Regions from separate parts of the Leptospira barantonii genome, predicted to be linked through region 2. Evidence: riboswitches for the same ligand, from Rfam matches in the RefSeq annotation. Region 2 holds a riboswitch; the other holds the start of a gene.
The links. Region 2 has a riboswitch for cobalamin ahead of CH367_RS11620 (CbtB domain-containing protein). Riboswitches for the same ligand answer to the same signal wherever they lie in the genome.

Region 1: it holds a riboswitch for cobalamin, as region 2 does, so the genes downstream of both, CH367_RS04880 (TonB-dependent receptor plug domain-containing protein) here and CH367_RS11620 (CbtB domain-containing protein) in region 2, are expected to answer to the same signal.

Annotation. Positions count from the first base shown of each region.
Region 1 is NZ_NPDS01000002.1:38,905-54,547, reverse strand. Features, by position in the region: gene CH367_RS04960 (Ig-like domain-containing protein) at 1-57, opposite strand, end outside; gene CH367_RS04955 (hypothetical protein) at 411-1,178, opposite strand; gene CH367_RS04950 (energy transducer TonB) at 1,185-2,099, opposite strand; gene ruvB (Holliday junction branch migration DNA helicase RuvB) at 2,074-3,099, opposite strand; gene CH367_RS04940 (S1C family serine protease) at 3,100-4,260, opposite strand; gene CH367_RS04935 (trypsin-like peptidase domain-containing protein) at 4,478-5,173, opposite strand; gene tmk (dTMP kinase) at 5,240-5,848, shown strand; gene CH367_RS04925 (LIC10421/LIC12816 family protein) at 5,865-6,251, opposite strand; tRNA gene CH367_RS04920 (tRNA-Arg) at 6,381-6,452, shown strand; gene CH367_RS04915 (DUF1444 family protein) at 6,806-7,612, opposite strand; gene CH367_RS04910 (SRPBCC family protein) at 7,727-8,194, opposite strand; gene CH367_RS04905 (SRPBCC family protein) at 8,253-8,726, opposite strand; gene CH367_RS04900 (ArsR/SmtB family transcription factor) at 8,689-9,069, opposite strand; gene CH367_RS04895 (SRPBCC family protein) at 9,176-9,631, opposite strand; gene CH367_RS04890 (ankyrin repeat domain-containing protein) at 9,698-10,354, opposite strand; gene CH367_RS04885 (YncE family protein) at 10,477-11,640, opposite strand; gene CH367_RS04880 (TonB-dependent receptor plug domain-containing protein) at 11,642-13,786, opposite strand; cobalamin riboswitch at 13,820-14,001, opposite strand; gene CH367_RS04875 (CapA family protein) at 14,034-15,074, opposite strand; gene CH367_RS04870 (class I SAM-dependent methyltransferase) at 15,162-15,643, shown strand, end outside.
Region 2 is NZ_NPDS01000004.1:301,566-317,208, reverse strand. Features, by position in the region: gene CH367_RS11630 (CbiX/SirB N-terminal domain-containing protein) at 1-894, opposite strand, end outside; gene CH367_RS11625 (CbtA family protein) at 900-1,763, opposite strand; gene CH367_RS11620 (CbtB domain-containing protein) at 1,766-1,951, opposite strand; cobalamin riboswitch at 2,089-2,274, opposite strand; gene CH367_RS11615 (hypothetical protein) at 2,556-4,688, shown strand; gene CH367_RS11610 (STAS domain-containing protein) at 4,694-5,164, opposite strand; gene CH367_RS11605 (polysaccharide biosynthesis protein) at 5,314-7,215, shown strand; gene CH367_RS11600 (ClpXP protease specificity-enhancing factor SspB) at 7,208-7,687, shown strand; gene CH367_RS11595 (permease) at 7,684-9,294, shown strand; gene htpX (protease HtpX) at 9,447-10,334, shown strand; gene CH367_RS11585 (adenine phosphoribosyltransferase) at 10,474-11,007, shown strand; gene CH367_RS11580 (S1C family serine protease) at 11,136-12,560, shown strand; gene CH367_RS11575 (PDZ domain-containing protein) at 12,575-14,191, shown strand; gene CH367_RS11570 (AZOBR_p60025 family cell surface glycopolymer formation protein) at 14,306-15,553, opposite strand; gene CH367_RS11565 (hypothetical protein) at 15,550-15,643, opposite strand, start outside.

The sequences.
Region 1 (15,643 bases), on a different contig from region 2:
ACTTAGGCTTGCTACTGCGAATAGAAAAACTAAAATAATTTTTGTGATCGTTTGCAACTGGATCCTCCAACAAAAGCCGGGCTTTCTTTCTTGATTGCCGGCATTCGTCGAATAGATTAACAGAACGATCGTGCGTTCGCACCCCATCCTATAATCTGAAGGCTCCGATGGGGTTCTATCCGAACCTACGCGGATGTCTTAAAAGATTCTTCAAGATACTAATACGAAAACTTTACCATAAAAGAATCCAATTAAGTAGATCGCCTTAATTGCTGTAAAAGTGGTCCGTAAGAATTCCCAAAGAATGAAACATAGAAATTCCTTTATATTATAAAAAGAATCGTACAGCTTGGGTCGGTGAGTAAATTTTGACTCAAGGTCGGAGTAGCAAAACACATTAGGCGAAACAATCAATCCGAATTGGACTGGTTGCTTCTGGCTTCCACCTCGATCGGACCGGAAAGAACGGAAATCGTCACCGACTTGATCGAAGGATCGAACCGATGAAGTTCATTCAATTTCGCGAGCAAATCCCGAAACAAAAAAAGAACAAGTCTGGAATTGACGCTACCGGAAGCGGAATCGAAAGTATGTTTCCAAAAAGTTCTCGGCTCATTTATGTCCCAGTCATGCGGATAAAAAAGTTTTTTGGAGCGGATCGTAAAGGACTCCAAAAGCGCGGAAATCGCTTCTTGATTGTGGGAAGCCGCGACTTTCAACTCGATTTCGAACCAATTGTAATAACCAAGCTCGGGACGATTCAAAATTTCCCGGTAACCGTTCACGGGAAAGGAAATACGGGAAAGCGCCCTTTCAAAAAGAATCTGCCGAAACCATACGGTCAAAAGAATCAAAGGAAACAAAAGAGCGATGATCTTTACGGTCGGAGAAGCGAAGAAGTATGGCAAAAGACAGAGGACGTAAAACGAGGGCAAACCCATCAAAAGAAGAAATATGATAAAAGTGTAATTTACGATCCAAAGATCAGCGAGCATAAATCGAAAGTATCTTTTGAGACCGATCCAGAAGGAAGTTCCGGCGAGAAATCCGAAAAAATGCGTTAGGCGCTCTTTCAATCGTTCCATTCTTTCTTGGCGGGATCGACTGCGGAGAATTTCGGAACGTTCCTCTTCTTTAAGACGTTCTTTTTCCTGAATCGCTTTTTTTACGGGGTCCACAATCGACTAACGACGCATCATCGGAAAGATAAAGTTGATCCCGAAGATCATTCCCTGCGCCTTGACCTCTTCCGGAACCTTTCCGAAATTCTGACCGCGGATGGAATCCATACAAGCCTGACTCACCACATCCTGTCCCTGAGTAGACACGAGTTTCACGTCCAAAACCTGACCACCCTCGCTGAGCATAAAAAGAACTTTGACTTGCCCCGGAAGAATTCCTTCGCGAACTACGGTGCCCGCCATATCACGATAGGCGAAATTGCCTCCGCCCGGAGGTGCGAAACTTCCTTCGATCTGCTTCAACATACGTTTGAAGTATTCGTAACCCGCGAGTTTTTTTCTCGGAATCGAAAGCGCTTGGTTACCGTCCCAACGAAACAAGAAATCCTGTTCGAATCGATAGTTGAACGGGATCTTCGTCATTCTTCCGTAGGTTTGAGAACTTTGTTTTGTTTCTTCCGTGGTCGTGGTTTGAACCGGATCGATTTTATAAATCCCGACTTCGAAAGCCTTCTCGTCGTTTTTCTCTTTGGCTTCCTGCTTCTGAGCCTCGGAAGGTCTTCGAGCCATACTGCCCATAACGAATTCACGGAACGGACTCGCGGAATGAAACCCTTCCTTCTTCGTGATTCCTCCGGCTCCGGCGGCGTCCACATTGGAAAGGGCTTTGTACTCGTCCTTGATATTCTTATCCACGAAGTCTTGTTCAAGAAGAACCTCGTAGATCTTTTCCTTTTCCTCGTTGCTTTCCATCTTAACCATGGGTTCGCTACCGAGAATTTTCCAGAGCATATTGCGTGTGAGTAAGTGTGCGGTAAAAAAAGACGCGAGCGCTAAAACGAGAAACGAGGCATAGATCAACCTCTTGTCGTCTTCGGGGATTCCGGAATATTCAGAATAAAGTCGGGTCTTGTCCATGGTTTCCGGAAAAATCTTCCATTCGCTTCAATTGCCGATACGCCTTTTCGGTTGCGACTCGACCGGCGGGAGTTCTGTTGATGAGACCGATCCGAACCATAAAGGATTCGTACGTGTCCTCGATGGTTTTTTCTTCCTCTCCGACAACAACCGCGATCGCTTTCAGACCTACGGGTCCGCCTTTGTATCGATCGATCATACAACCGAGTATCTGTCTATCCATAACATCCAGTCCCAGGTCGTCAATCCCCATCTTTTCAAAGGCCTTCATACAAAGATCCTTTTTCACGGAAGAATGACCGTCAACCTCGCTGAAGTCGCGGATTCTTTTTAAAAGATGATTGGCGATTCGAGGAGTTTTGCGAGAACGTTTTCCGATTTCCAAGGCCGCGTCGTCTTCGATGGAAACGCCGAGAATTTTGGAGGAACGCAGAACGATTTCCTTCATCTCTTCGTCGCCGTAGTAATCGAGACGAAGTTGAATTCCGAAACGGCTTTTGAGAGGTTCGCTGATGAGCCCGCTTCTTGTAGTCGCGCCCACAAGAGTAAACGGTTTCAAAGGAATCTGAACCATCTGCGCGGTGACCCCTTCGCCGATTACGAGATCGATCATATAATTCTCCATCGCCGGATAAAGAATCTCTTCGAGTTTTTTGTGAAGTGTATGAATCTCGTCTATAAAAAGAATTTCATTCTCCCCCATACTCGTAAGAAGACGAGCCAGATCCGCACCCTTGGTAATTACGGGAGCGGATGTGATCGTAAGTCTGGTTCCGAGTTCGTTGGAAATGATTCCGGCCAAAGTAGTTTTACCAAGACCGGGAGGACCGGAGATGAGAACGTGATCGAGCGCGCGTTTTCGATTCTTAGCGGCTTGAACGTAAACGCTTAGGTTATCAAGAACTTCTTTCTGGCCTATAAACTCGGAAAGAAGAGAAGGACGTAAGCCCGACTCTTCTTCGAATTCTTCTTCAGGATTGAGTGTGTGGGATTTGGACAATCAGTTCGGTCTTTCTTTGAGTTGGATCGAAATTCTGGAAACGTTTCCCTGACGTAGAATCGTAACCGTGATACGATCTCCGGGTTTGCTTTTTTCCACGGTGCTGACGACTTCTTCCGGTGTATTGATTTTGGTTCCCGAAATTTCCGTGATCACATCCATCAATTGAATTCCGGCTCGATCCGCCGGAGAACCGTTCACGATTTCTACGACAACCGCACCACCCGTAATTTTCAAGTGTTTGGCGTCTTCTTCTTGAAGATAATCCACTCGAATACCAAGTAAAGGTTTCGCGGGACGTTTGACCTTACCGGTGGTTTTTAACTCTTCCATGATCGCCTTTGCTTCGTTAATCGGAATGGCGAATCCGATTCCTACCGAACCGCCGCTTTGCGAAGCGATCATACGATTGATACCGATCACTCGACCGTTGATGTCGAGAAGCGGTCCTCCGGAATTTCCTTGGTTGATGGAAGCGTCCGTTTGTAGATAATGAACGCCGCTGTTATCGATTCCGGTTCTACCCACGGCGCTTACGATTCCCGCGGTCAAAGATTGTTCGTAACCGAGAGGAGCGCCGATTGCAATCGCCCAATCCCCCACTTTCACAGCGGAAGAATCTCCGAGTTCGATCGGAATCAATTCCGTATCCGGTTTGATTTTTAAAAGAGCCAAGTCGATCACCGCATCGGAACCTACGAGTTCCGCGTTGTATGTCTTACCGGTTTTCAAACGAACGGTAAGTTTATCCATGGAGCGAACTACGTGTTCGTTGGTAAGAATATAACCTTGCGTATTGAGAATGATACCCGAACCGAGACCGGTTTGTTTTTGTTTCATCACCCTTCCGCCTTGAGCCTGACCTCTTCCGAAAAATTGGTCGAAGAACGGATCGCCGAAGGGATGAACCGGAACGTTTTGAATTCTTTCGGTCGCGATGGAAACCACACTCGGAGAAGCGGTTTGATAAACTTCTTCGAAGGCTTGTTGAATCGTGATCGCTTGACGAGTCGCCGCGCTCGGCTCCTTGTCGCCCTTCGCGTTCAGAAACAAGGGACTGTTCTGACCGGTTCCGCAAAACATCACGGGAGATAAAAATGCGCCTAGTAGAAGTGAAACGCTAACGACCGCAACATACTTCAGTTTTTCCATGTTTTTCATTGAATTCTATCCCTTTGAAAACGAATTTCCGATCGTACCTGAAAGGATCGACTCGCTTCTCCGACTGTCAAGTTGGATTTGGAAGCAAGTCTCATGAAGGCATACATCGGTTTAAGAATTGGATTGGGACGAAAGGGAGAATCCTTCCGTCTTCGACTTTTAGACCGTTCCATCCGGAAAGAGTTTCCAATTAAATCGTACAAAACGAAGAACGATCTTAAGCGGAAGTTTTCACTTTGGATTTCGATTTGGCCTCTCGGTTTTTTCGAATCTGAATTTTTAGATTGATGTATTTCAGAATCGCGGCCTCTCCCCTTTGGTGAGTGTAGTAATCCAACTTCTCGACGGGAACGATATCCTCGTCCGGAGTTACTTGCAAAATCGCTAAATCGATTCTTTTATCCATACCGATGACGATCGCTTCGTATGCTTTGCCCGATTTCACCTTAACCACAAGATGATCGTGCGATTTGATCACGTGTGCGTTGGTGAGAATGTAACCTTGTTTATTGAAAACGATTCCGTTGCCGAGAGTAACCAAAATCTTTTCGGAAAGATGACCTCCCTTGTGATGAATCGCCGAGGACTTAACGGTCTTTTCGGTGAAAATGGAAACCGAACTCGCGGAAGAAGTGGGATAGACCTCTTCGAAAACGTGATGAACTCGGATCTTGTCCTTGGAATGAAGTTTGGAAGATTTGGGATCGATCGGAATTTCTTCCAAACCGAGTTCGCGCTCCAGCTCCTGTTCGGGGTCGAGATTAGCGGCCTGCGTCTGAGTCGAAACGGACGAGGAACAAAAATCAAAAAAGAATTCGAGGATAAGAATCAAAAGGAGAAATTTCAGAATCGAAAATTTATATTTCATAGTGGAAGTTTTTTCGTTGGATTCTTCCCTTCCGAAAGAATCCATGTAGGTAATAGAAGAATGATTTCTCAAAAATTCTTCCCTGTCAAGAATTGAATTGGAAACCTCGGAATGAAGAACAAAAAACCTTTCTTTATCGTGTTTGAAGGAATCGACGGAAGCGGCAAATCCACACTTTGCAAATCCATGACCGAAAAACTTTCCGCGCGGGGAATTTCCTCCGTCGGTTTCACCGAACCGACGAACTTGGAAACCGGAAAGTATCTCAGAAAATTCTTGAGGGGAGAAATCGAACTCGGCAGAAAGGAACAGATCGAAGCGTTCTTAAACGATCGGGAAGAATCGTTGAAACAAAACATTCTTCCTTCTCTTGAATCCGGTAAGAACGTTTTACTCGATCGATATATGTATTCCACCGCGGCGTATCAAAGCGGAGAGGACTTATCACCCGAAACGATTTTGGAAAAGAATTTGGAAAGAAATTTCAAAACGCCGGACGTTTTGTTTTATCTGGATTTAAAACCCGAGATCGCACTCGAAAGACTGGAAAGAAGAAAGGAAGACAAGGAAAGATTCGAAACACTATCCCAACTTCAAAAAATCCATTCCGCTTATGAGAGAATTCTTCCCAAAGAAACGATTCGTATCGACGGAGAAAAAGGTCCTGATCAAATCGTTTCGGAATGTCTGGAGATTCTTTTGAAAAGAATCGAAAACTAAATTAGAATTTTTGAATTTAGTGGCTTTCGATTTGGAATTCTTTGAGAGCCGCTTCGTGACGATCGGCTTGACGATCCAAAGAATCCGCCATTTTGTAAAGTTTTTCTTTGCGGACTTTCGCCTGAAGAAACTTTTCACCGTGAGAAAGCTGAGCCAATTCTCTGAGTTCGGCGGCTCTGGTTCTTTTCGCAACCGCGGTCGCTCTGAGATAATTCGCGATCGCTTGTTTTTGGCCGGGAGTTACCGCACTTTCCAGAAGAGCCTTTTCTAAAAGTCTCTCTTCTTCCTCTTCACTGACGCTAAATGCCGGGGAAAGAATCCCTAATACCAAAACGAAAATAAATACGGAAACAATTTTACGAAGGGACAGAACTCCCCCCTCTTTCAGAAACGAAACCTTCATCTCAACCTCTATCTTTAGGAAGACGATTTCAGACCCGATTCCTTTTTCAAGGACTTTCCTATCCCATAAGTCGGTCTTCAGGATTTGCATTTGACAGCCCGAGCCTCTTCAAAAGACTCACTTGTAAACGTATCTATAGCTCAACGGATAGAGTACAGGCCTCCGGAGCCTGGGGTCCGGGTTCGAGTCCCGGTAGATACATTGCGCCCCATAAGAAGCAAAGAAATCCAACTGCAATCGATATCGGACTCGAAGCGAGAACTTGAAAGCGTTCATAGCGCCCCGTAGGAAGCGTAATGAACGCGACCGAGCGACAGGATGTAGCGAGGCAAGTTCGAGACGCCGTGGAGCAAACTCTTTCAGGATGAAAGAGTGCGTAACGGCGAGTCCCGGTAGATACATGTCGAGCGATCCATAGAGAGCGAGACAACTTGAGGTAGCGAAGCACTACCGAAAGTTCTCAACGAAGTTGAGAAATCCCTGCGACCAAACTGCACCCGCAACGCTTCCCAATCGTGCGTAACGGCGAGTCCAACACCTTCTTCTCCCCTTCCTCACTTCCCCCGAATCCCTTCCTTATTCCCCACAAAAACCTCTTTCGAAATCGAATAGGCTCCAGACTGAAAGTCCAAATCGACCTGTTCCGCCAAACCTTTCTTCACGTCCTGGGGCAAGGACCTACTCCAACAGATTAGAAAATCACGTTTTGGTAATGCGAATTCAAAGTCGTTTCCCAATCGTTTTGCGATTCGTTCCCTGAGCTTGGGCAAAAGAATCCGCGAAGCGTCATACGAATCCTGCATACGGATTGCAAGAATTCCGGAGTTCACTTTTAGGAACTTCACGTTTCGACTGATCCGATCCAAGTTATCGACCGCGTTTCGAAAGAGCTCCTCTTCCGAAACGTTCCAAGAAGTTTGATTTTCTTCCAGAACGTATCGATAGCCTTCCTTATAGTTCAAAACATACGAAACGACTAAGTCGCTTCCGAAAATTCTTCCTGAAAAGATTCGATTCTCTTTTGCGTATTCTTGACGAATGATTTGAGGCATGAGAATCGTTTTGGCCTTTTCCCAAGACAACGCGGACTTAGGTTGATCCTCGGCCATTCGAATCGATTTTTCGAAATGATTGAAAATCAATTCCTCATCGTTGCCGGTCGAAGTTTGATACAGTCTATATAAATTCGATAAACTATATTCAATTTCATTTATATATACGGCAGTTTTGTCGTCGGCTTTGCGAATTTTGGTTTGAGGAAGGCGTTTTGCCAAAACGGTTATGACGAGACTTTGAAATTCTTTTTCATCGAGTTTGTTTTTCGATTCCGCGTCCAGTGCAACGCAGAGGAAGAGAATCAAGAAAACAAAAATTCGGATTTTTCTCATAACGTTCAAAGTAAGAAACACATTCTAAATTTTGAATACAACCGCGCGACGTTTTCTTAAACGCCGCGCGTATTTCTCTATGATCTTTCAATTCAGATCGTCGATCTTAAAATCGTTCGGAGCCGGTTGGCCCTTCCCCGCTTCCACAAGACTTTTTAAACTGAGAAGAAACACCGCCCATTTCATACTGCAATGCGCCGTAAAATCGCTTTCGTTCTTCCAATCTTGATGACGAAAATGAATCAAAGTGATCGGTTCTCCCTTCGGAGTGTTCGCGGCGCTCAATTGAAAATCGATCTGAGAACCGATCCAATCTTCAGGACCGGTTGTACATTCCCAAAGAACTCGATCGGGAATTTGTTCCTTCACTTTCATTTCGATTCCCGCGATTCCGAAATCAAAATAAATCGATTCACCCGCTTTGGAATATCCCCCCGCGAACGTTCCTCCGACTTGTTCGGTCCACCAACCCGCAAGACCCGCTTGTGTCGTAAGCGCGCGTAAGACCTCCGTAGCCCCCGCGCGAATTCCGATCTTGTGATAGATTCCGTTCATATATTTTTCTCTCCTGCTTCGTTGCTTTTTTACTTTGTTCAATCCATAAAGACTCGATTTACTTTTGAGATTTTTGCCATCGTTCCAATCCCTCAAGAATACTCGTCCAACCGTAGGTATGCGATTTGATTTCCTCGTCGTTCTCAAGACGTTCGTGAACCAACGTTATGAGCGTTTGCGGTTTTGAATTCTTACTTTGGGAAGAATTTTTCATGTCGCTTAACAATTCGGTAAAAGTAACGGTGACCAACGTGTCTCTCCATTCGGTCGCTTCCGATCTCCAAGTGAAAACGAGTTTAACGGGTTCTTCGATAACATGATATTCTCCTTCGTGAGGAAGAATTTTTCCGTCAAGATGCATGTTGATCAAAAACTTACCGCCCGGTTTCGGATCCATGGTCACGGTTCCAATCGTGATTTCTTCGTCCGGTAAAAACCAACTCGAGAATGCGTCCGCGTTCAACCAGGCTTTGAACAATCGAGTCGGTTCCGCGTTAATTTTTTTTTCTACTCTTAGAACTTCCGTGATCATGATCTTGTTCCTCTATAAAAGATTCCAGTTTGTCGAGTTTGTTTGTCCAAAACTCCCGATGATACGCAAGCCATTCGGAAGCTTCGTCAAGAGTTCGATTTTGAAGTTTCAAACGAAAACTGCGGCCGTCTTCGGGATCTCGAATCTTTTGTACAAGTCCGGCTCCCGTAAGCACGTCGATATGTTTGGCCACGCCCGCAAATGACATGGAAAAAGGTTCTGCGAGTTCCGAGATCGTCAAAGGACGTTTTCGCAAACGCGCGAGCATCTTTCTTCTTGAGCTGTCGGAAAGGGCCGCAAAGACCCGATCCAGTTTTTGTTCCTTATTTAACAATCCAACCATTTAGTTGAATATTTTTCCTCGGAACAAGGACTGTCAATTATTAAACCGTTTTGTTGAATAAATTATTTCGGGAGGTCTGAGTTTAAAAAAGGGGAGAATTTACCGTTTAGCCGGTTTCGCAGAGAGTCTTTAAGGCTTTCAAAGCGCGGGGCCACATGTCTTGGAACATTTCTTTGTATTCTTCCGCGATCTGCATCTCCACGGTCAGCTTTGTGTTTCCTTTCGATTCTTCTTGAAAGGTGTAGTTTTCAAAGGAAGGCGCCCATTGTTTGACCGCTTCGCTTTCGGTATCGACGACTCCGTTTACGATCAAACCCACATGGAGAATGGAAATGAATTGATTCGGAATATTCTCCTGAACCTTGCTGAACATTCCTTGAAGATTTCCGTCGTCGTCGGGCCCGACAAAACGGATTTCCGTTCCCTTTTCCCAAGTTCCTTCGTAATAAGAACCCTCGTGAAATTCTTTGGTCCAGATCCGATACGTTTTATCCTCGAGCATCTTGTTCCAAACCGTCTTTACGTCGGCGTGGATGGAAATGTTGAAACTGATGGTCTCCATATTCAATTCTCCTTAAGTCGAAACAATGTTTATCTTTGTCGCACCTGCGTCAACCGGAATGTCGAATCAAACTTCCAGAGCCTTGGCTTCGACCGCATTCCCTTTTTCTAATGCGATTTCGTAAGGAGTTTGTTCATCGGAACTCATTCTCTTTTTGTCCGCGCCTTTTTTTAAAAGAAGTTGAATGATTTCGATACTTCCGGACCTACTCGCGGCGATATGTAAGGGTGTGATCGCGCCCGGATTTTGAAGAGCGTTCGCATCCGCTCCTTTTTCCAGAAGAATTTCCACGATCGATTTTTTTCCGGTGGCTACCGCGGAATGCAAAGCCGTGTTCCCATAGGAAAGTTTACTCTTGGACGTAAGACTCAAATCCGCTCCGGCCGAAACCAAAAATTTTACGATCTCCAGATGACCGAAGTAAGCCGCGAGATGTAAGGCGGACCAACCGTCTTGGGAAAGAGTATTGATCGTTTCGTGAGAAGCGGCGACAATGCGTTTTGTTTCTTCCAAATCGCCGAGAGCCGCGGCTTCAAAAAGATTCCGATTCGTACTCAGCTCGTAAATCTCTTTAGAAATATCTAATTTTCCGTAATAAACGGAAAATAAAATCGGAGTGATCCCTTCTTCCGTTACACATTGAAAAAGACCGGGATCTCTTTTTAGAAGACCGATCACTTTGGCCGTTTGCCCGCTTGCTATCGCCTGAAAGATTTCCTGCATAGAGATCACCGTCGCTTTTTGAGAGAGGATTAAATCCCGTTTTTGAAAAAAATTCAAGAGAATTCTTGATTCGAATTTCATAAAACGATTCGAAAGAACGACGCTGCGCGAGAGGGAAAAGTTTATTTCAATTCGATAATATCGTACGGCTGAAGATCCACCGAGATCGGATTCGGAGTCAAAAGCGCGTTCCCCCGTTCCGTATCGAACATGGTCACACCCGGCTGTTGAAACTGAGTGTTCCCCACATATAAAATCTTATCCGAGGCAAGAAGAATGCTCGAAAGACTCGCGTCATAACTCGAAGGAATGGTGAGAAGAGTGGAAATTTTTTCTCCGGAACTCGGATTGAACACCTGCAAGGTTTTTGTAAAACCCGCGTCTAAAACGGAAACGTAACCCACCGAATCCGATTTTATCTGAACCGTAAGAATATCCCCGCCGGCTACGGTTTCCGAATAAAGAAAACGAGAAACAAAAGAACGTGTTGATAAGCGAAATGCGCTCACTCCTCCGTCGATCTGACTCTGAAAACCCATTCTCGCGGGAGTTGCGACCACAAGATGCGGTTCTCCGAAAAGATCCACGAGCTGTGGTTTGCTCACGGGATTGGAACTCGGAAACGTATAATTTCCCACAACCTTATCCGTCCTGATGTCGATCTCCAACAACAACGAAGTCGTGTTAGGTGGAAAATATCCGGAAGGATCGTTTCGATCCAATCTTTCCAAACAAACAAAAAGAGAATCGCCCACGATCTTCAAACCGTTCATCTCGGGAATTCCGTCCGGAGCGCCGCCGGTCGAAAACGTTTCGGCATAACCTCCGAGATCGATCGAACCCGTGATCGTCAAATACGTCGGATCTACGATCAACAAACGATTGGAACCGTAAAGACTCACGTACGCTTTGGACGCGCTCGCAAATTCCATGTCGACCGGATTCACTTTTAAACCGAGGGAAAGTTCAGCGATGGTCACAAAACCGTAGTTAGGTTCCAAAACTTGAATGCTGTCCCGATTGAGTCTGTTTAAAACGTAGACCCTTCCGAGTCCAAAACGCGCCACGGCGTCCGAATGAATCGGAGTCAAACCCGGATAACTGTAAAGAAGAGAAGGATTGACTACCTTAAACCGTCCGCCCCCGCCGAAATCGGTCGTAACGACTCCGATGTTTCCGGGAGAATTCTGGGTCAAAAGAAGACTTAAAAAAGAAGGTCTTTCAATGTCTCTGCAAAACACATTCAAAAAAAAGAATAAAATAATAATCTTAAGTTTTGATCTCATTTCAAAACCTCATGCTCAAAGTGGCATACCAGCTTCTTCCCGGAAGCGGATAACCGATCAGGTCCGAGACTCTTTTATCCGTAAAATTCTTCACTTCGAAGGTGAGAAGAAATTCTTTCGAAGGAGCGGATTCTTTCGGATTGCCCGAGGCGTCCTTCGTAAACTCTCCGGGCTCGGAATAAAGAACCCAGGTGAAAAAATAATTCCAGATCTGTCTCGCGGGAATGTAATTGATGTATTCGTTCGTTCTATCCCGAAACACCGCGCCTATATACAAAAGTTCGATCCCGGTTTCCAATCGTTTTCCCTTCCAGGAAAGAGTGCTCGAAAACTCATGTCTCGGTCTTAAGGGAAGAATTTTCCCGTGCAGATACGGAGACGAAGAATTGTTGATCGCCTCTTGATACGTATAGTTGAACAAAAACTTAATCCCGTATTTCCAATCCTCTCTATGAGAAAATTCTAATCCTCTAATTCTCGCCGAGTCCACATTCTCCGGTCTTAAGGTGAACTGAGAGTTCGGAAGAAACAAGATCATATCCTTGATGTCTTTTGAAAAATATGAAACGCTCGTTTTCGTTTTCAGGAAAGAATGATCCGACTTCATGACAAAACCCGCGTCACCGTTTCCGCTTTGTTCCGGTTTCAGATTCGGATTGGCGATGATACTTCCCTGTTCGCCGAACATTTCCAAGAAAGAAGGAATTCTATACTGTTTCGAAACGTTCGCTTGAAACTGAAGATCCCAGGTTTCCTTTTCGAACAACTTCCATACAAAACCGAATTTAGGATTTGTGAATGCGGTTTTTTTCTGATCGCTCGCAAGAGGATCCTGTCTTCGATACCAGGGCTCTTCCGAAGGAAAACGATCCTTGTAATGATCCCAGGTCACGGAGGGAATCAAAAGAACTTTCGCGTTCCAAAGCCTCACCTCGTCCTCCAATCGAAAGGAAGAATAGGTACGCTCTTTGAGAGGTTCCACTCTTCCTATAACATTGGACGGAGTCAGCCTCTCTCGATCGAAGGATTCTTTTTCCAAGGAAGCAAACCCGCGAATGATCTGGTAATAATCCGTAAGATACAAAGTCGGCATCACTTGAATTCCGGTCTGACGAATCTCCGCTCTCGCGTTCGGCGTTCCTTTGGAAAACTCCGAACCCGGATCGAAAAGATCGTCCTTGGCCGCGGTATAAAAACTTCTCGTTTCCAATCGAAAGGAATCGGTGAACAAACCCTTCGTGTCCGTCGCAAACGAACCGGTATATCGATCGTATTTTCTGTGAACCTGATTGGTTTGATTGGAACCCGGTCCGGGAAGTCCGTGGATTCTATGATTGAAGTCGTTTAACAATTTGAGTTCGGTTTTTCCGATCTGGTATTTCAGAGTTCCGAACAATGCGGCCCTTTCAAATGCGGCGTTTTTTCTTCTGTCGATCGTGTCGTCTAACGTGTTTAATACGACCGTGCCGTGATCGTTTTTAAAGGAGAAATTCTGATCCGATTTTTCCCCGAGCGCCAAAAAGCTGGCTCCGATTCCGTTGTAGGTCCCGGTATGCGAAACGCTCGCCTTTCCCGTGTTAAACGAACCACCGCCCAGATTGATCCGAGTGCGCGGCTTTCCCGAATCCTTTCTCGTAACCAAGTTGACCGAACCTCCGATCGCGGAACCGGAAAATCCGATCGGATTCCCAGATCTATAAACTTCCACACTTTCCAAGCTATCGAAAGGAAGATCGGCGAGATTGACTTCTCCGCCCTGGGAGTTGTTCAACGGAATTCCGTCCAAGTAGATTCTGGATTGATTCGGATTCGTTCCTCGAATCGAAAGAGTGGAATAAGAACCCAAACCTCCGAAGGACCGGACGCGAAGCCCGGCTTCTCTTTCCAAAACCTCCGGCAAAGACGTATAACGCGCCGAAGTTTCGTCGAGTTTGATCGCGGATTGAAAACCGCTCGGATTGGATCTGAAATTTTGGGAACCGGAATCGGAAACCTTTCCGACAACTTGAACCGTTTCCGCTTTTTGTGTAGGTTCGGTCGTTACGGAATTCTTATTACGATCGTCCTGCGCGGATAAACCCCGGATGATAAGGAGAAACAGGAAAAAAGAATATTCTAATCTTCGAATGTATTTTTTGGGTGCCATTCTCAAACCCGACCTTAACTCCCGAAAGTCCCATCAGTTTGTATTAACTTGTCAGGTTTTCTGGCTTTCGCCGATTTCGCTCCCTTCCCGCGAAAAAACGCAGTGGGTTGATTGCGAAATCCTTTACGGCGATTACAGCTGCGGGTTCAGCTCCGGACTTAAACCGGATTCCCTTCCTCTCGAAAAAGAGGACGTACAAGTTTCCGTTCCAGGTTTTCCGAGAGGGATCAGGCGAGCAAGATCAATCTCAAGGAAGAATGGTTCCGTCTTCGGAAATTTTAGGGCCTTTGCCGGGGAAATCTTCCCGGGTCAGCTTCTTCATCAAGTCGATGGTTTTCTTTTCGGGATCGTATTCGGGGATCGAAGCCGAGTCGAGTTGCAAAGGAATGATTTTTCCTTTTACAAACTTGCCTTGCGAATCCACTTCCGTTTCGAGAACGAGGGAATAACCGACCATTCCTTTGGAAGATAACGCTCTATAACCCATAAAGTTTCCGAGCGAGTACGCGATCAATCTTCCCTTATACAATTCCATCGCGCGCACCAAATGAGGACCGTGACCGATCACAAGATCCGCCCCCGCGTCGATGAGAGAATGACTGAACTCGACAAGGTTGCCTCTGTATTCTCCGTAAAAACGTTCCATCTGATTTTTTACGTGAAGAGCGGGACCGCCTTCCGCTCCGCCGTGAAAGGAAATAAAAACGAGTTGGGCTTTTTTCTTCGCTTCCTTAACGAGCTCAACTCCCTCTTCGATTTCGTTCACGTTGTTATGCGACTTCAAATGGGAGAATCCGATCCACGCGATCGAAACGTTCTTCACGTTCATATACGTGATCATTCCCTTCTTACCCGTATAACGAATCCCCGCGTCGGAAAGATTTTTCTGAGTATCGTCGAAACCCTGCTGGTGAAAATCCAAGGAATGATTATTAGCAATGCTTAAAATATCGAAACCTACGTCCTTCAAAACCTTCGCATAAGAAGGAGGAGTTCTAAACGCGAAGATCATTCTTCTCGAAGTATCCTTGGAAGTGTTCGGATAATTGGTAAGAGTACTTTCAAAGTTTCCGAAAAGAATGTCAGCGCCTTTCAGATGATTCTCCACCTTACCGAACAAAAAGGATCTTGGATCCTGAATGTTCAAAGGTTCCGGAAAATTCGTTCCGGGCACCATGTCGCCCACGGACTTGATTTTAATCGTCGTATTCGCCTGAGAATCCGCGATAAGCGCGGATGAAAAAAGAAGAAAAGCGGATAGAATGGTAAGAATTACGTTTCGGTTCATGTCCTTTCATGAGTTTCAACGAGAAGATCCTCGTAAAGCAGAATTTCTATCAAAGGAATCGCGACCCCGCCCGATAAGAATCATAGAATGGAAAGAATCCCCTGCAACACCTGCGGTTCGTTCGAGTTCGAACCTCTTTTTTCCAAATCCAATCATAAGAACGAACTCTTTCATATCGTTCGATGCAAACGTTGTGCGCTCGTGCAAGTAAGTCCTCAGCCCTCTTCCGAAGAAGTGGCTTCTTATTATTCGGAAGAATATTTTTTAAAACGAAGCGACCGGGGTTACGATAACTATTTTTCGGACGGAATCAGAAACGAAATCTCCAGAGTGTTCGGACTCAACTTAAAGGATTTGGATTTCAACGTTTGGGAAGAATCCTTGTCCTCCGAAAAACGATGTCTCGACGTGGGTTGTGCGGCCGGTTATTTCGTGGATTATATGCAACGCAGAGGTTGGGATTCGTACGGAATGGACATCGCGGAAGCGCCCGTGAAGTTCGCGAAGGAAAAACTGAATCTCAAAGTGGAACAACTGGATTTTCTCGAATGGAAACCGAAACGGGAAGA
Region 2 (15,643 bases):
ATTTCTATGAGGGAATTCGTGGGGAGCCGCTTGTGTATGAGTTTCCAAATGTCTCATACTCCAAAGAAGAGAATCGAGTCCGCCCACTTTGTTTTTGAGTCCGGGAATGGAAACTCGATACTCGCAGTTGTCGCAAGGAAGTCTTTCTTTGCCGGACAATGCGGAAGAAATTCTTTCGTCCAAAATCGGAAACAAAATCGGATCGGGTCCGAAATGTCCCGCGGTGGTAATTTTAATCCAAGGATATTTTTCGGAATAGTCCTCGGCTATATGAGAAATCTTTTGTATTAGCTTTCCATCAAATAGGAAATAAGGAAGAATCAAGATCCGTTCCGGTCTGAGTTTTGCGGACATTTCCAGACTTTCGGGGAGCAGAGGTTTTGTGATTCCGATAAAACTCGGTTTTACGAAAAGGAAAGAATTCGCTTCCTCGAAAAAACGGACCGCTTTGTAGAATTCCCCGTTGGAATCGACGTCCGATGCGCCTCGCCCGACTACGATCACTCCGGTTTTGGATTGGGATTCCGCTCCGATTCTTTCGCCCGCTCGAATATTTAAAAGTTTTATGATATTCTCATGTACGTTCAAAGGCAGAGCCGATACGAATTCGTGATTCGGAAACTCCGCTTTTAAATCCGAAAGAATCAATGGGATGTCGTTTTTTACATGCCCGGACGCGAACAAAAACAAAGGAAAAATTAGAATTCTGGAATGTGTTTTCGCGAAATTTCGGAGAGATGTTTTTAGATCTGGCTCCGCAAGTTCCACGTAAGCGATTCTGATTTCGAATTCGGGTCTGGTCCGCGCGTATTCTTGAACAAAGGTTTCAAATTCAACGCCGGAGGAAACTTCTCTGCTTCCATGTCCTACGATGAGAATTCCGAAATCCTTCATTCTTTCTAAACCTTCCGTGTTTCCAGGGGAAACGGAACTTCTCGATTTTTTGCAATCGAATTCGAAATCAAAAAACCGATCGTAGACCAAAGAAAAAAATTTGCGATCGCACTTTTGATTCTAAATTCAACGAGCAGATCGTTCGGCACCGAAGTGGTTGTGGAATGTTTCGGAACACCCGGAATCCAAAATAAGAATGCGAAAAGAATTCCGAGAAGAAAAACGAATGCGATCGCGCTCGAAATTCTTCCCTTAAAAAAACGGTTTCGAATCCAAAACCAAAACGTCAAAGCCGCAGAAGACAAGAAGATGGATTGTAACCACCAGGCTTGTCGGAGTTCGAAATCCTCTTCGGAACCCGCCACTCCCGGAAGTTGGAGCGGAAGACCCAAAGAAGGAATCGCATAAAATACGATAAACCCGATTCCCGAAATCAAAAGCGACGGTTTCCAAACGGATTCAATCCATTCGAAAGTTAGAATATTCGTAAACTCTAACGAGCTATATCCGATCGCGCTCAGAACGCCGAATGCAAGACCTAAAAGAAGACAGCCGATCCAGGTCCAAACGTTTCGTTTTAGAGTTTCGAAATTTTCGTCTTGGATGTTCTGACTTGAATCGGAACCTTCGTTGGAAACAACGGCAGAATGGTGATGGTGTTTTTTTCCATCTACATGGGAATGCGAATGTGTTTTGGCTGAAGTTGTCGTGTTCGCGGACGCGGAAGAAACGTTCGCGTTTGTTTCGAAAACCTCCGCCTTTAAGATCATCGGAGTCACAAGGAATTGAAGTAGGATTCCATAAGCGACACCTGCGATCAAACCCGCCTTAGAACCTAAAACGAGTCGCTTGAAAAGATTCTCCCTCATTTTTAGTGACAGGGAAAACCGGTGGCGTGTCGTATATCGTGAAACGACGCGTGAAGTTCAGGCATCGGTTCCAAACCGACGATGTAAATTACGAACAAAGAAACAAAAACCAAGGAAACGGTAAGGATCGGATCCAAAGATATGGAAAGGCCCTTGCTCGTTTGCGAAGACGTGGAAACGGTACGCATAAGAATACTCCTCCTTTCAGAGTAAACTCCAAGACAAACAGACTATAAGCGTATCAATCCCTTAAGGATCTAACGCGTGTTATACGGTAATGTTCTATTTAAGCTACGGATCGCCTTACTTCCGAGGTCGAAACGTATCTTCAGGATTTTCATAGGGTCGTATTCTGACTTGAGATCTTCCTACTCGGCATGCCTTCCCAGGTTTATCACCCAGTGACTTAATATGCCTTTCGTCCCTCTTACAGCGGCGGATACCGTGACGGATTCTAACCGTCTTCCCACCGATGCGAAGCATCGATGAATCCCATGAAAATGGACTGTAAGTCCAGTCGCATTCTTAACGATTCTTTTGAAAAGAAGTTTTTTTAACCGAATTGCAAAATCTTTTAAAGCGAAGTTAAATCGAATCTACTTTAAGAAACGATGATTCTTCCCTTTTTCGAGTTGAAACGGAGTTCGTTCGGATCTATGATAAGAACGGTTCGAAGTTTTGGAATTTGTTTGCAGAGTTTTTACGGCGCTTTCCAAAGTACAAGTTCTTACAATCGAAACGCTTCTAAGAATCCTGCTTGACCCCTGAAAAAAAGAAACTTATACATTTCGCATGTTTTTTTTAGCGCAAGCCCGCCCGATTTTGGTATGGCCGGAATTTTCTTGGATACCGGTCATCAACGGAACCATATTCGTTGCGCTTCTGCTCGTTGCGGGATATTATCTCGAAAGACGTTTTCGGAATTCGATCGAACACCGCGCGAGTCTGAGAGCGAAAATTCTCAAGAAGCTACCGCTAACGTATATGAACGGAAGGGACGTGATTCAGATTCACGCCTTTTTGGATCACGTCGCGGTTTCGATTCTTCAAAAGATCGCGGATTCTCATTCCTGGTTTCAAGAAGTGTTTCTTCCGGAACTCGCGCTTTATCTCGCGCACCAAGGCGAACTCCCCGCTTGGAGAGACGCACTTATATTCAAAAGATTGCAACATCTTGTGCACGATCTCGGGCCTCATCCGAGGAAAATTCTTCCCGCTGTGTTTCTTACGGACGGAGACGAGGCCTTTCCGGGATTTTTGTATTCCGGTCCGCCTGGCCCGGACTTTGTTTCTAAAAGTCTTCATACGAAGGTGTTCACAAAAAAACTCTATCATTCGTTTCCGGTTGCAACGGGGGATAAGATTCACGTTTTATTTTCGGGAGACGACAAGGAATGGATTCGTTTCGACGCGAAGATTCTCAGTTTAAACGGAAATGATATGGGAATTCAAGTCGAGACCGTTCCCGAGAAGGACGCTGAAAAAACGAGGACTTGGGGCGGAATCCAAATGGGCGGGGTCGGAGGCGCGCAGGAAGACGTTTCGCTTCCCGATGAGTTTCAAGGAAGCCTTTCTCAAATTCTAAACTACGCCGCGATGGGCACTTCCGTTACTTCGGAGATACAAAAAAGGGTTCACGCGTTTAAGGAACATCCGGGTCTCGTACGCAAGGAACACAAACCCGAAGAGATACAAACCTTTATCGAACTTTACTCCGCTTGTTACGCGAGATACAGATCGGATATATCACCGATTCCTAAAGCGGTTCTTTTATTCTTATACTTTTTTTATATGGATGAGAATCTTCTTTCTCCCGCGAGAATCGTTCAGCTCTACGGAACCTTGGAGAAAATTCGAAGTTACTCACAGGATCCGTATCCGACCAATCACAAACTCGCGGTATATTTTTTACCGGAGTGGTTGGGTTTGATTCTTTCCGGAAAAAAAACTCCGTCTCGAAATCATCTCGCACAATCCTACGAACAAGTCAGAGCGTCTATGGTTCGTAAAACCGGAACGGACGATTACGCGGGCGACAGCGGGATCGAAGACTTACTTCATCTTCTCGATTGGGAATTGAGCAATCTTTTATACAACGGACTCATCGGAGTTTCGGCGAATCCGAATCTTGCGTATCCGATTCTTTCCGAGGATCAGATGTACGGAGAGACGGACGCGTTTCTCGTAACACCCGAAAAATTAAACGCGGTCGTGGATCACGTACATAAAATCGATAAACATCTTTTTTACAGACAGATCTCCTTCGAACCGGAACAAACTCCGGGCAAACCGGACCTTGCGATGAAGGAGATGGCTCCCGATTGTATCATTCTTCCCGTGTTCGGAAGCAGAGGGGTTCTTTGGCAAGAGATCACGTCGGGTCTGATGTCGAGAGGACGTCTTGTGTTTCCGCAGGTATTGAACGAAAACATGACTCTTGCGATCACAAGAACGTTAGGCGAATTCCGATGGGAAATCGAAAGAACCGTTCGAGGAAGAAAGTGGAAGGATTCTTCCCCGCCTTCTCTGACCTCGGAATATTATCTGTATCTGGAGAATTTTCGCAAGTCCCCCGCGCTCACACCGGACGCGAAAAAAAACATAGATCAACAACTTGTGAAGTATAGAAAAAATCTGAAGGACATGTTCGCGTCCGATTATTCGTATTGGATTCTTTTCGAATCGTCCGGGAAACTCAGACTCAATCGTGTTTCTAGGGATATTCTGAACCGTTATGTGCCTTTTTCTCCTCAGTTGCGCACCGAGTTGCAGAAGAATCCGATCCTTAAGGAATCCATGGATTCATTCGAAGCGAGAAAACGAAGATTGGTTTCGGGAATCAAAAAAAGATACAATCCTTACTTCCAAGCGGGAAACGTTCCGGTGGAAGTTTTGGAGACGATCCAGTTTTTCGAAGAAATGTAAGAATATTATAATAATCTTTCGAACGTGGAGATACGCCAATCCTTGGTTACGAAAAACTTGGAATGGCAGGCCGGACAACCGTAGTTCCCGGAACCTTGCACTTTTAAAAGATGAAAACAAATCGGACAATTGACGAGCACCGGAGAATTCTCCCCAAAGGAAGAAGTCTGGTTCGATTCGGTCGAGATTAAGTGGGATTTGGCGGAATCCCGATCGGAGAAAACCGGAATTTCATGAGCGCCCTGCGCGGAGATTTCGATTCCGTTCGGCACGGAACAAATCGCGAATTTGGATTGTGGAAAACGTTCCGGAAGTCGGTTTAATATCGAAGCGCCTTCTAACGTGGCGGATTCGAGCCCGCTCGCATCCAAAAGAATTTTGCGGGGAGAATCCGGAAGTTCCTCCAACTTGGAAAGAAGCGCCTCTCCCAATTTAAAGTCCAGATCTCCTTGGAGGTTGATGATAATTTCTTTCAAGGTGTCCCGATGATAGAACCGATTTATTCTCCTATTGGAGTGGGGCAAGAAAAGAATTTCTGCAACACATTTTTCGGTTCGTTTAAAAATCGGGCCGATTCGTTTCAAAAAGATTGGACTTTTAGGAACAAGCGGATTTTATTTCCTACATGCTCGGTCAGTGGAATAGAAGAATGTGGATCTTCCCTTTGGATCTACTCTTCATGGGAATTTCTTTCTTTTTGGCGCATTGGATCCGTTTTGAGTCCTTCGTTTTTTTAGCGTCTCCGGAAAGATTTTTCACCTCTTTGATCATCGTAATCACCGTAAGGGCCGGGGTGTTTATTCTTTCCGACATCTATCGATCGATTTGGGCCTATGCGTCGATTCATGATCTCGTGGAAATCATCAAGGTTACCCTTCTTTCTTCCCTGATCTCGACTACCGCACTTTTATTTTACAATCGTTTCGAACAGCTCTCGAGAATGGTTCCCGTGTTGGATACCCTTCTTCTCTTAAGCTTTCTTTGTATCCGCAGTTTTTCCTGGAGAGTATTTCGGGATCAGTACATTCTGAAAAAGTCGAGAGAGGAAGGACTTCCTACCTTGATTCTCGGAGCGGGAAAAGTAGGAGCTACTCTACTTTCGGAAATTCGTAGACACAACGAACTAAAACTGAACCCAGTCGGATTCTTGGATGATAACGTTCAAAAGATCGGCGCACATATCCAAGGGGTTCCGATTCTCGCGAAGATCGAACAAGCAGAACAGATGATCCATCAGTTCGGGGTAAAACAAGTCATCATTGCGATCACGAATCCTGATGGAAAACTGATCAGCCGTTTGATCCGTTCGTTTGAAAGTACGGATGTGAAGTTTAAAATTCTTCCTTCCTTGGGTTCCTTGTTTTTCGATTCTCCAAAGTTGAATCAACTCCGGGAAGTTCAGGTGGAAGACCTTTTGGGTCGTCCGGTTGTGGACTTGGAAATCGAATCGATTCGTTCTTATCTAAAAGGCAAATCCATTCTTGTTACCGGCGCGGGCGGATCGATCGGAAGCGAACTCTGCAGACAAGTCGCTGTGTTCGAACCTTCTCGGATTCTTTTGTTGGATTCTTCCGAAACTCCGTTATACGAAATCGAATACGAACTGAAGAAAAAATTACAAGGTCAGAATGTGGAACTCATTCCGATCGTCGCGGACATCAAAAATCTTTCCAGAGTCAGTTCGATCTTTGAAAAACATTCTCCGCAGGTCGTGTTTCATTCGGCGGCTTACAAACACGTTCCGATGATGGAAGTAAATCCCACCGAAGCGGTGATGAATAACATTCTCGGCACGAAGAACATCGCGGACATTTCCAGGCTTTCCGGCGTCGAACGTTTTGTTTTGATCTCCACGGACAAGGCGGTCAATCCCGTGAACATCATGGGAGCTTCCAAACGTGCGGCCGAATTGTATCTGCAACACATTTCCAGAGAAACCAGAACCAAGTTCATCACGGTTCGATTCGGAAACGTTCTCGGTTCGAACGGTTCCGTAATTCCTCGTTTTCGAGAACAGATTGCAAACGGCGGACCGGTTACCGTTACACATCCCGACGTGATCCGCTACTTCATGACGATTCCCGAAGCGACACAACTCGTGTTGCAGGCCGGAAGTATGGGAGAACGCGGAGAAATTTTTATTCTCGAGATGGGAGAACCCGTCAAGATTCTAAATCTCGCCGAAGAAATGATCCGTCTCTGCGGACTCAGACCTCACGTCGATATTCCGATTCAATTCACCGGACTGAGACCGGGAGAAAAGTTGTTCGAAGAACTTCTTCTCGATTTGGAAGGAATCAAAAAAACGCATCATCCAAAGATCAAAATCGCCGCTCCTCTGGAAAATCAGGAACCGACCACCTTCGTCGCGAGGTTCAACGAACTTCTAAATGCGGGAAGAGCCAACAAGGACAAGGACATCTTTCTTGCGTTTAGGGCTCTGGTTCCGGAATACAAGATTCACGGAGATTATCTCAACGAAGCCAACGCGGGCGTCACCGATCAGCAAAACCTGAAGAATGGATAAACAAAATCTGAAAGAGGAAATCCTGGCCCTCAGAAAGTTCAAACGTTCTTTGTTCGATCTTTACTGGGACCGGTTCGGAACCTTCTATTTACACGCACTTCCCCATCCTCAACTGGTCATCGGCAAACGCGGGTTAGTCGGCGACGAAAAAGAATCCGGAATCGTTCTCGTATTCAGCCCCAAAGGCGGTGTTCGCAATTTGGACGCCGGGGAAGAATGGATCTACGCGGAACTGCAGTTCGGTTACACCTGGGAGGAGATCTTTATTCCCTGGGATTGTATATTACGTTATTTTGATAAAACACAACAAACATTGACGAACATGAAGGTTTTTACTACGGAGCCGGAGATCTTAAAAAAGGATTCTCCTTCCGCTGAGAAGACGGTTTCAACAGAGAAAAAAGAGGGTGATACGAAGGACGATAAGTCCAACGTAATTCAAGTGGATTTTGGGAGTAAATCGAAACAATGAGCCAAAATAAATTCAAATGGTTTGTACTTGGGGATTTGGACGGATTTTTCGGTCTGATGATCGACAATCTGATTCAGATTCTTGTTCTTTCTTTTTTGCTGACCACACTTTGTGGTGTTCCGGGTGACTTCGTTTATAAAGTCATTCTTCCGGGTACGGCAATTTCTCTTCTACTCGGGAACCTGTTTTATTCCTGGCAGGCGCATCGTCTTGCCGAAAAGGAAAATCGAAACGACGTCACCGCTCTTCCTTACGGGATCAATACGGTTTCGTTGTTCGCGTTCGTTTTCTTTATTATACTTCCCGTATATAAGAAAACCGGCGATTACAAAATCGCTTGGCAGGTAGGACTTGTCGCAAGTTTTCTTTCCGGTTTGATCGAGATGGGCGGTTCCTTTATCGCGGAAAAAATCCGTAAGGTGACTCCTCGTGCGGCTCTTCTTTCCTCTCTTGCGGGGATCGCGATTACGTTTATCTCGATGGACTTTTTAGTTCGTACGTTTCAGAATCCTTTGATCGCATTCTTGCCGTTCGGCGTGATTCTTCTTCAGTATTTTGCTCGGGTCGTGTTTCCGTTCCGTTTGCCGGGCGGACTTGTTTCCGTAGTGTTGGGAACCATTCTCGCTTGGTCGCAAGGAGTTTGGGGAAATCCTATGATGGACGGAGCCTTACTCAAAGGTTCCACGAGTCAGATCGGTTTTTATCTTCCCGTACTTTCAATCGGGGATTTATTTTCCGCGTTTCAATTTGCGGACATCCGCGAATATCTCGCGGTTTTGATTCCTATGGGAATTTTCAACGTGATCGGATCTTTGCAGAACATAGAATCCGCCGAGGCTTCCGGAGATTCGTTTAACACAAGAGATTCTCTTATGGCGAACGGGATCGGAACCGTTGTCGGTTCTTTTTTTGGTTCTCCGTTTCCTACTACGATTTACATAGGTCATCCGGGTTGGAAGGCTCTGGGTGCGAGAGCGGGTTATTCCACTTTGAATGGCGTCTTTATGACGATCGTCGCGCTCTTCGGTCTTCTTGCATTCATTCAGGCGTTGATCCCCGTGGAAGCGGGAATGGCGATCGTTCTTTGGATCGGAATCGTAATCGGTTCTCAAGCGTTTGAAGCGACTCCTTCCAGACACGCACCCGCCGTTGTTGTCGGAATTCTACCCGCGCTTGCAGGTTGGGGAATTTTACTCGTTCAATCCACGTTCAACTACGCGGATCGTTCGATCGCGGGAGTTCTGGAGAATGCGGGTGTAAAAGAAACCGCACACCTCTGGTTGTCCGACGTTCCTCTGGGTCTTCCATTCTTACCGTATCCTCTCGGAGGATTGTTGAGTTTGTCGCAAGGGTTTTTGATCTCGTCCATGATCTGGGCTTCGATCGCGGTGTTCGCAATCGATCGTGATTTTAAAAAGGCTTTGATCACTTGTTTGATCGCGGCGGTTCTCGCGGGCACCGGATTTATTCACGGATTTTCTTTGAGAGGAAACGATATTCTCAATCAGTTCGAAGTCGGTTTAAATTCTTTCGTAGTGGCCTATGTATTGCTTGGAATTTTATTCCTGCTCGCTTCGTTTTTTAGAAAGGAACCGAGAAAAGTTTAAAAAAACTCAGCGCAAAATGGATTCCTGGGTCAAAAAAACTCAACGCAAATGCTCCCTATGGGTCGCATTTGCGGGTCTAAATCCGTGAAATAGATAGATCGACTCTTGATTTCAGTAGTAGTATATATAGAGAAGTTATAGGAGAAACCAAAATGTGGTTTAAACGAATTGGGTTGTTTTTGCTGACCAATATTCTCGTGGTCGTTACGATTTCCATCATCACGAGCGTATTTGGAATCGGTCCTTATCTGGACGCAAACGGAATCAATCTGAGTTCCCTACTCGTGTTCTGTTTCCTTTGGGGAATGGGCGGCGCTTTCGTATCTTTGCTTTTATCCAAGTTCATGGCAAAGATGATGATGGGAGTAAAGATCATCGATCCTAGATCCGCATCCGGAGTCGAAAGAGAATTGTATTCCAGAGTGGAAAGACTCGCAAGAGCCGCAAATCTTCCGATTCCCGAAGTGGGAATCTATCATTCTCCAGAAGTCAACGCGTTTGCAACTGGACCTTCCAAATCGAGTTCTCTTGTCGCGGTTTCCAGCGGCTTGTTGCAAGTAATGGACAACGCGGAAGTGGAAGGAGTTCTCGCGCACGAGTTGGCCCACGTCGCCAACGGAGACATGGTGACGATGACTCTTGTTCAGGGTGTTGTTAACGCTTTTGTAATGTTCTTTTCGAGAATCATCAGTTACGCGCTCAGTACAATGGTGAAGGAAGATCTTCAATACACCGTTCGTCTTGTGGCTAATATCGTTCTCAGTATTCTGTTCAGCATTCTCGGATCGATCGTGGTTGCGTATTTCTCCAGAACCAGAGAATATCGCGCGGACGCGGGCGGCGCAAAACTTGCGGGACGTCAGAATATGATCGCGGCTCTTGAAAAATTGAGACGCACATTCGACGCACCCGAAGACGAAAGAGGCGGAGAAGCTCTTGCGACTATGAAAATTTCAGGTCATAGTAAATGGATGGCCTTGTTTTCGACGCACCCACCTTTGGAAGCGAGAATTGCCGCTCTGAAGAATTCCGGTTACTAAGAATCGTTTAACGGAACTTTCAAAATAAGCCCGGTTTTGCCGGGCTTTTCTTCGTTCGGAACAAAAAAGAATTGTTTGAAATGTCTCGGATTTTTTGAATAGAACCCGTAAATTAAAAATCCTGGGACGTAAAACCTAGATGTCTATTGTTAAATCCAAAATCAGAACCATTCCCGATTACCCGAAACCGGGAATTTTGTTTCGCGATATTACTTCACTCTTACTCGATCCCGAAGGACTTGCTCTTACGATCGGAACCTTCGTAAACCGCTACCAAGGTAAGGGAATCACAAAGGTTGCCGGAATCGAAGCCAGAGGTTTTCTTACCGGAGCTCCGCTCGCTTTCCAACTCGGCGTGGGTTTTATTCCCATCCGTAAAAAAGGAAAACTTCCTTCCGAAACCGTGTCGGAAGAATATGATTTGGAATACGGAAAAGACGTGATCGAAATTCACAAAGACGCGGTCCAACCGGGAGATAGAATTCTCGTGATGGACGATTTGATCGCGACCGGCGGAACGATGATCGCCGCGGTGAAACTGCTGAGAAAACTCGGAGCCGAAGTCTACGAAGCCGGAGTTATCATCGATCTTCCGGATCTGGGCGGCGGTAAAAAACTTCAGGAAGAATTGAAGGTTCCGATTTTCGCTATCTGCGAGTTTGAAGGACATTAGAAAATTCTAAAATTAGAATATTCTTTTTGGAGGGCCCATTGACGGCTAAACTATCCGGTTTTTTTGGAATTTGGATTCAAAGAAGTTTGAAACGTGTTACTCCGGTTGTTTCGATCGCGCTGATTTTGATGGCGCGTTTCGAAATTCAGGCCGTCGAAAGCCCTCTTCCATTCGACGAACTCCGTAAGGGAGTCGTTCAAATCAGGGTTTATTCCCAAGCGGTGAACCCATTTTCCCCCTGGACCACCGACACCGTGCGTGCCAGTTCGGGAACCGGTTTTTTAATCGGAAATAAAAGAATTCTCACCAACGCACACGTCGTTTCCAACGCGAAGTTTGTTCAGGTGCAACGTTACAATCAAACGGAATGGTACAGCGTTAAAATTCTTCACTTAGCGCATGACTGCGATTTGGCGGTGCTCGAAGCCGAAAGCGCGGACTTCTATAAGGACTCGAGAGATCTTCAACTCGGTGAAATTCCGGAACTCAATTCTCCTTTGATCGTGGTCGGTTATCCGATCGGAGGAAACAAGGTTTCCGTTACGAGAGGGATCGTGTCGAGAAAGGATCAATCGGTTTATTCTCATTCGGCGGTGGACAGCCATTTGGTTTTGCAAGTGGACGCCGCGATCAATCCGGGTAACTCGGGCGGTCCCGCGATTCAGGACGACAAAGTGGTCGGAGTCGCGTTTCAAGTCGCAACCAAAGGCGAGAATATCGGTTATCTGATTCCCACCAACGTTATACGTCATTTCCTTACGGATATAGAGGACGGAAAATACGACGGTTACGTCGAACTCGGTGTGAGAACCCTCAATTCGTTTAACGTTTCTTTGAGAAAGGCCAAAGGAATTCCGGATCATCTCGAAGGTGTTTTTGTTTCTAGAATCCTGAAAAACGGTTCGGCTGAAAAGTTTTTGAAGGAAGGTGATTTTCTTACGGAGATCGACGGATTTCCGATCGGAAAAAACGGAACCGTGATGCAGGACAAGGACGCTAGAGTGGACTTTGTCGAGATCGTGGACAACAAACACGCGGGAGATAAGATTTCCTTTAAGTTGTATCGAAACGGAAAAGAGATCTCGGTTTCTTTTCCCGCGCGTCGTATGCCCGACTTTGACTTTATGAGAAATCAATACGACAAACCTTATGCGTTTGAAATGATCGGCGGACTTCTTTTTCAGGAAATGTCCCGAGATCTCATCACGAGTTGGAGTCGAGGCGGAAACACTTCGGGTGGAAGCCAACTTTTATACAGGTTTTTTTATTTCATAGAAGACGGTCTCAATCGAAACAAAAGAACGGACGTCGTCTTATATCGCAAACTTTCTCATCCGGTGAATTCTTCCTCGGACTATTTCGTGAATCTCGTTTTGGAATCGGTGAACGGAATCCCGGTTTCCGAGTTGAGCGATCTTCAGAAAATTCTGAAGGAATCCAAGGATAAGTATCTGCGTCTGAAGTTTTTGGACGTTCAGGTTCCACTCGTTTTAAACCGCGAAGAGGCCGAAAAGGCGGACGAAAAAATCCGCAAAACATACGGCCTGGAATAGTTAAGGAAAATCTAATGTTTAAATCCCGGATCATACTCGTATTCTTACTCGTTTTCATTTTGCCGACGTTTGCGGTTTCTGCCGAAGTTACCCCCAAGGGAGAATCGGACCTTCTTCTCATTAAAAAAAAATCCTCTAAAACGAAGGAGCCCAAGGGCAAAAAAGAATCTCAGAAAAACGAAACTTCCGGTTCGGAAAAGACGGAAGCTCCCGCTCGATCGAAAACGAGTCACGATCTTTATCACAAAAGTATCGTACAGATCAAGGTTACGTTTCAAGAACCCGAGTATCATCAACCTTGGAAGAAAAAAAATCCTAGGGTTCGAAGAGGTGTCGGAGTCGTAACCGAAGGCAATCGGATTCTGATCCCCTATTCTCTTTTACCCGATGCCACATTGGTCGAGGTGAAAAAATATTCCTCTTATTCGGAAATGAAAGCGGTCGTGTTTCGTTACGATCCAGAATCCAATCTTGCCCTTCTTCGAGTTGAAAAGAAAAATTTCTTCGACGATCTTGTTCCTCTCGAGTTTTCACCGATCTCCGTTTTCCCGAAACAAGCAAACGTTTATCAGCTGGATAACTCCGGTTCGATTCAAGCGACGGCGATTTCTCTTTTGAGTATGGACATGGATCAAATGCCGCTCGGACAAGTGGAACTTCCGGTTGTGGATGTAAGCTCAAGCGAGGGTCTGAACGGATTCGGCGAGGTCGTAATCGAAAACGGAAAAGTATCCGGTCTTCTTTACGATTTTACTTCCGGAAAAAATTCCGGAAGAATCATTCCGTCCTTTATCATTCAAAAATTCTTAAATACTCCGGGGACGAACGTATTCGGTTATAAGGGATTTCGTTTTCGCCCGATCACGGACGGTTCCGTTAAAAGATATTACGGAATGGAAGAATCGGATTCGGGCATTCTGGTTGCGGATTTGATTCCTGGTTCATCCGCGAGCGGAGTTCTGAAATTGGAAGACGTCATTCTCGAGTTCGGCGGAAAGAACGTGGACTCGAAGGGTTATATCGATCATCCGCTTTATGGTAAACAAGTTCTTTCCTTCTTGGCGCACGCGGGGGACGCGTTCGGTTATTCTTTGGGAAAAGAAATTCCGATTCTTGTTTTGAGAGATAAGAAGAAGATCAACCTCAGCATGAAGTTGAAACCCTTCCCTCATTCTGCGGTTCGAATTCCGTTTAAAAACATTCCCGCTTCGAACGACTTCGCCGTGGAAGGCGGTTTTGTTTTCCTTGAACTATCCGAACCTTTATTGGAAGAATGGGGAAAGGATTGGAGATCCAGAGTCGATCGTAAACTTCTGTATCTTTACGACTATTATAAGTTTCATGAGAAGGAAGGAGACGTAGGTAAGATCGTTCTTCTATCTCAGGTGCTTCCGGACGAATCGAACAACGGGTTTCACGATTTGAGTTTTAAGATCGTCGAAAAAATCGACGGACAAGAAGTGAAATCGGTTCAGGATCTACGAAAGAATATTCGGGAAGGAAAATCTGGTTTTGCATTGATTTCTTTGGACGACGGAACGGAAATCGCTTTGGATAGGGGCAAACTCGGAGAGATCAACGATCGAATCTATAAAAGTTATAAGATTCGATTTTCCGAAAACGGAAACTAATCAGAAGCGAAGCTATTTCGATTTTGTCGAAACCAGCGGAAACTATCTAGAAATTTCCTGAAAACCCACAAGTCAGTAAACTCGAAGGCTGTCGTGGATCGCGTGACTTACGGCTTATTTCCAAATTTCAAAAGGTAACGTCGTCGAGATAAACGCCAGCTTAAACAAGAATAAGAAAAATATACTTCCTACTACGATCCAAAACGTCCCGTCGCGGATCGAATCATCTTCCAATTTCCAAAAGATCAAAAACGCGATCGACACGGTGAACATCCTGGATACGTTTTCATAAGACGACCAATACAGAACGTAACCCGCGGAAAAGATCGAAAACAATACCATAAAAAACGAAAGTCTTTCCGCGATTCCCCGTTTCCAATCTCCGCTTCCGAAAACGAACAATCCTGTGACAAATAAAAGAAAAATCGGAACTCTCGAAAACTTCTTCGCAAAAAGGGTAAGTCCGGTTTCAAAATCAGGAACATTCAAAAAGGAGAATATTCCAAGTTCCTTGATCTCTTTCCAATAGCCGATAAAGCCGTCCAGCGGAGCGAAAAAATCCGTAAACCTCGCCGGAGACCAGTTCGGGAATTGGATTTTTAGGAAAAGCCCCCAGCAAAAGGGCAACAACAACGTGGAGAGAATCCAGATCGAATGTTTGAAGTTACGATTGATGAGCGATCCGATTCCCAACGGAAAAAGAAGAAAGAGAGCCTGTTCCTTAATGAGGATGGAAAATCCGCCGAATAGGAAAAACCAAATCCACTTTTCCTTCTTATAAAACCAAAACGTGAGGACCAAAAATCCGGTAAGAACCGCGTCGCTCACCAAAAGCGCATAACTTCCCAGAAAGAACGGAGAGAAAAGATAAAAACTCGAATAGATTCTATACTTTTCACCGCAAAGATCTCGGAGCAAAAACCAAGAGATCAAGATCACCGCAAAATTTAGGAGATACGTTCCGAAAACGGTCCCCCAGGTTCCGAATATTCCAAAAATTGAAACTAAAAGAGGATAACCGATTCTGGGAGCCCGTATGTTTTCTTCGAATCCCTTCGGCCAGTTTAAATGGAATTCGCTTAACATTCTCGAGTAATAATAAAAGATTTGTCCGTCGTAACCCGCTCCCAGATCCCCGGGCCGGCCTAAAAATACGACCGCACCTTTCGGAGTTTGTTCCGGGTTTTGTATCACGAATTGCATTCCGAAGTTGATTTGGGAACTGGGATTCCAGTCGTATTTTTTCCAAATCAAAATCGAAGCAAGAGCGTATAACGTGAAAAATAAAGGAAGGATCAGTAGAGGATTTTCGAATGTAGATCGAATTTTTGAAATGAACAAACTCGATCTTTCCGGTTTCATTCTTTCCGTTCCGAATTCCGTTGAGGATCGTTTAAAAATTCCAAGATGAGTTCCGTATAAAGGGACGAACCGCGTTTGGCCGCGTTGTAT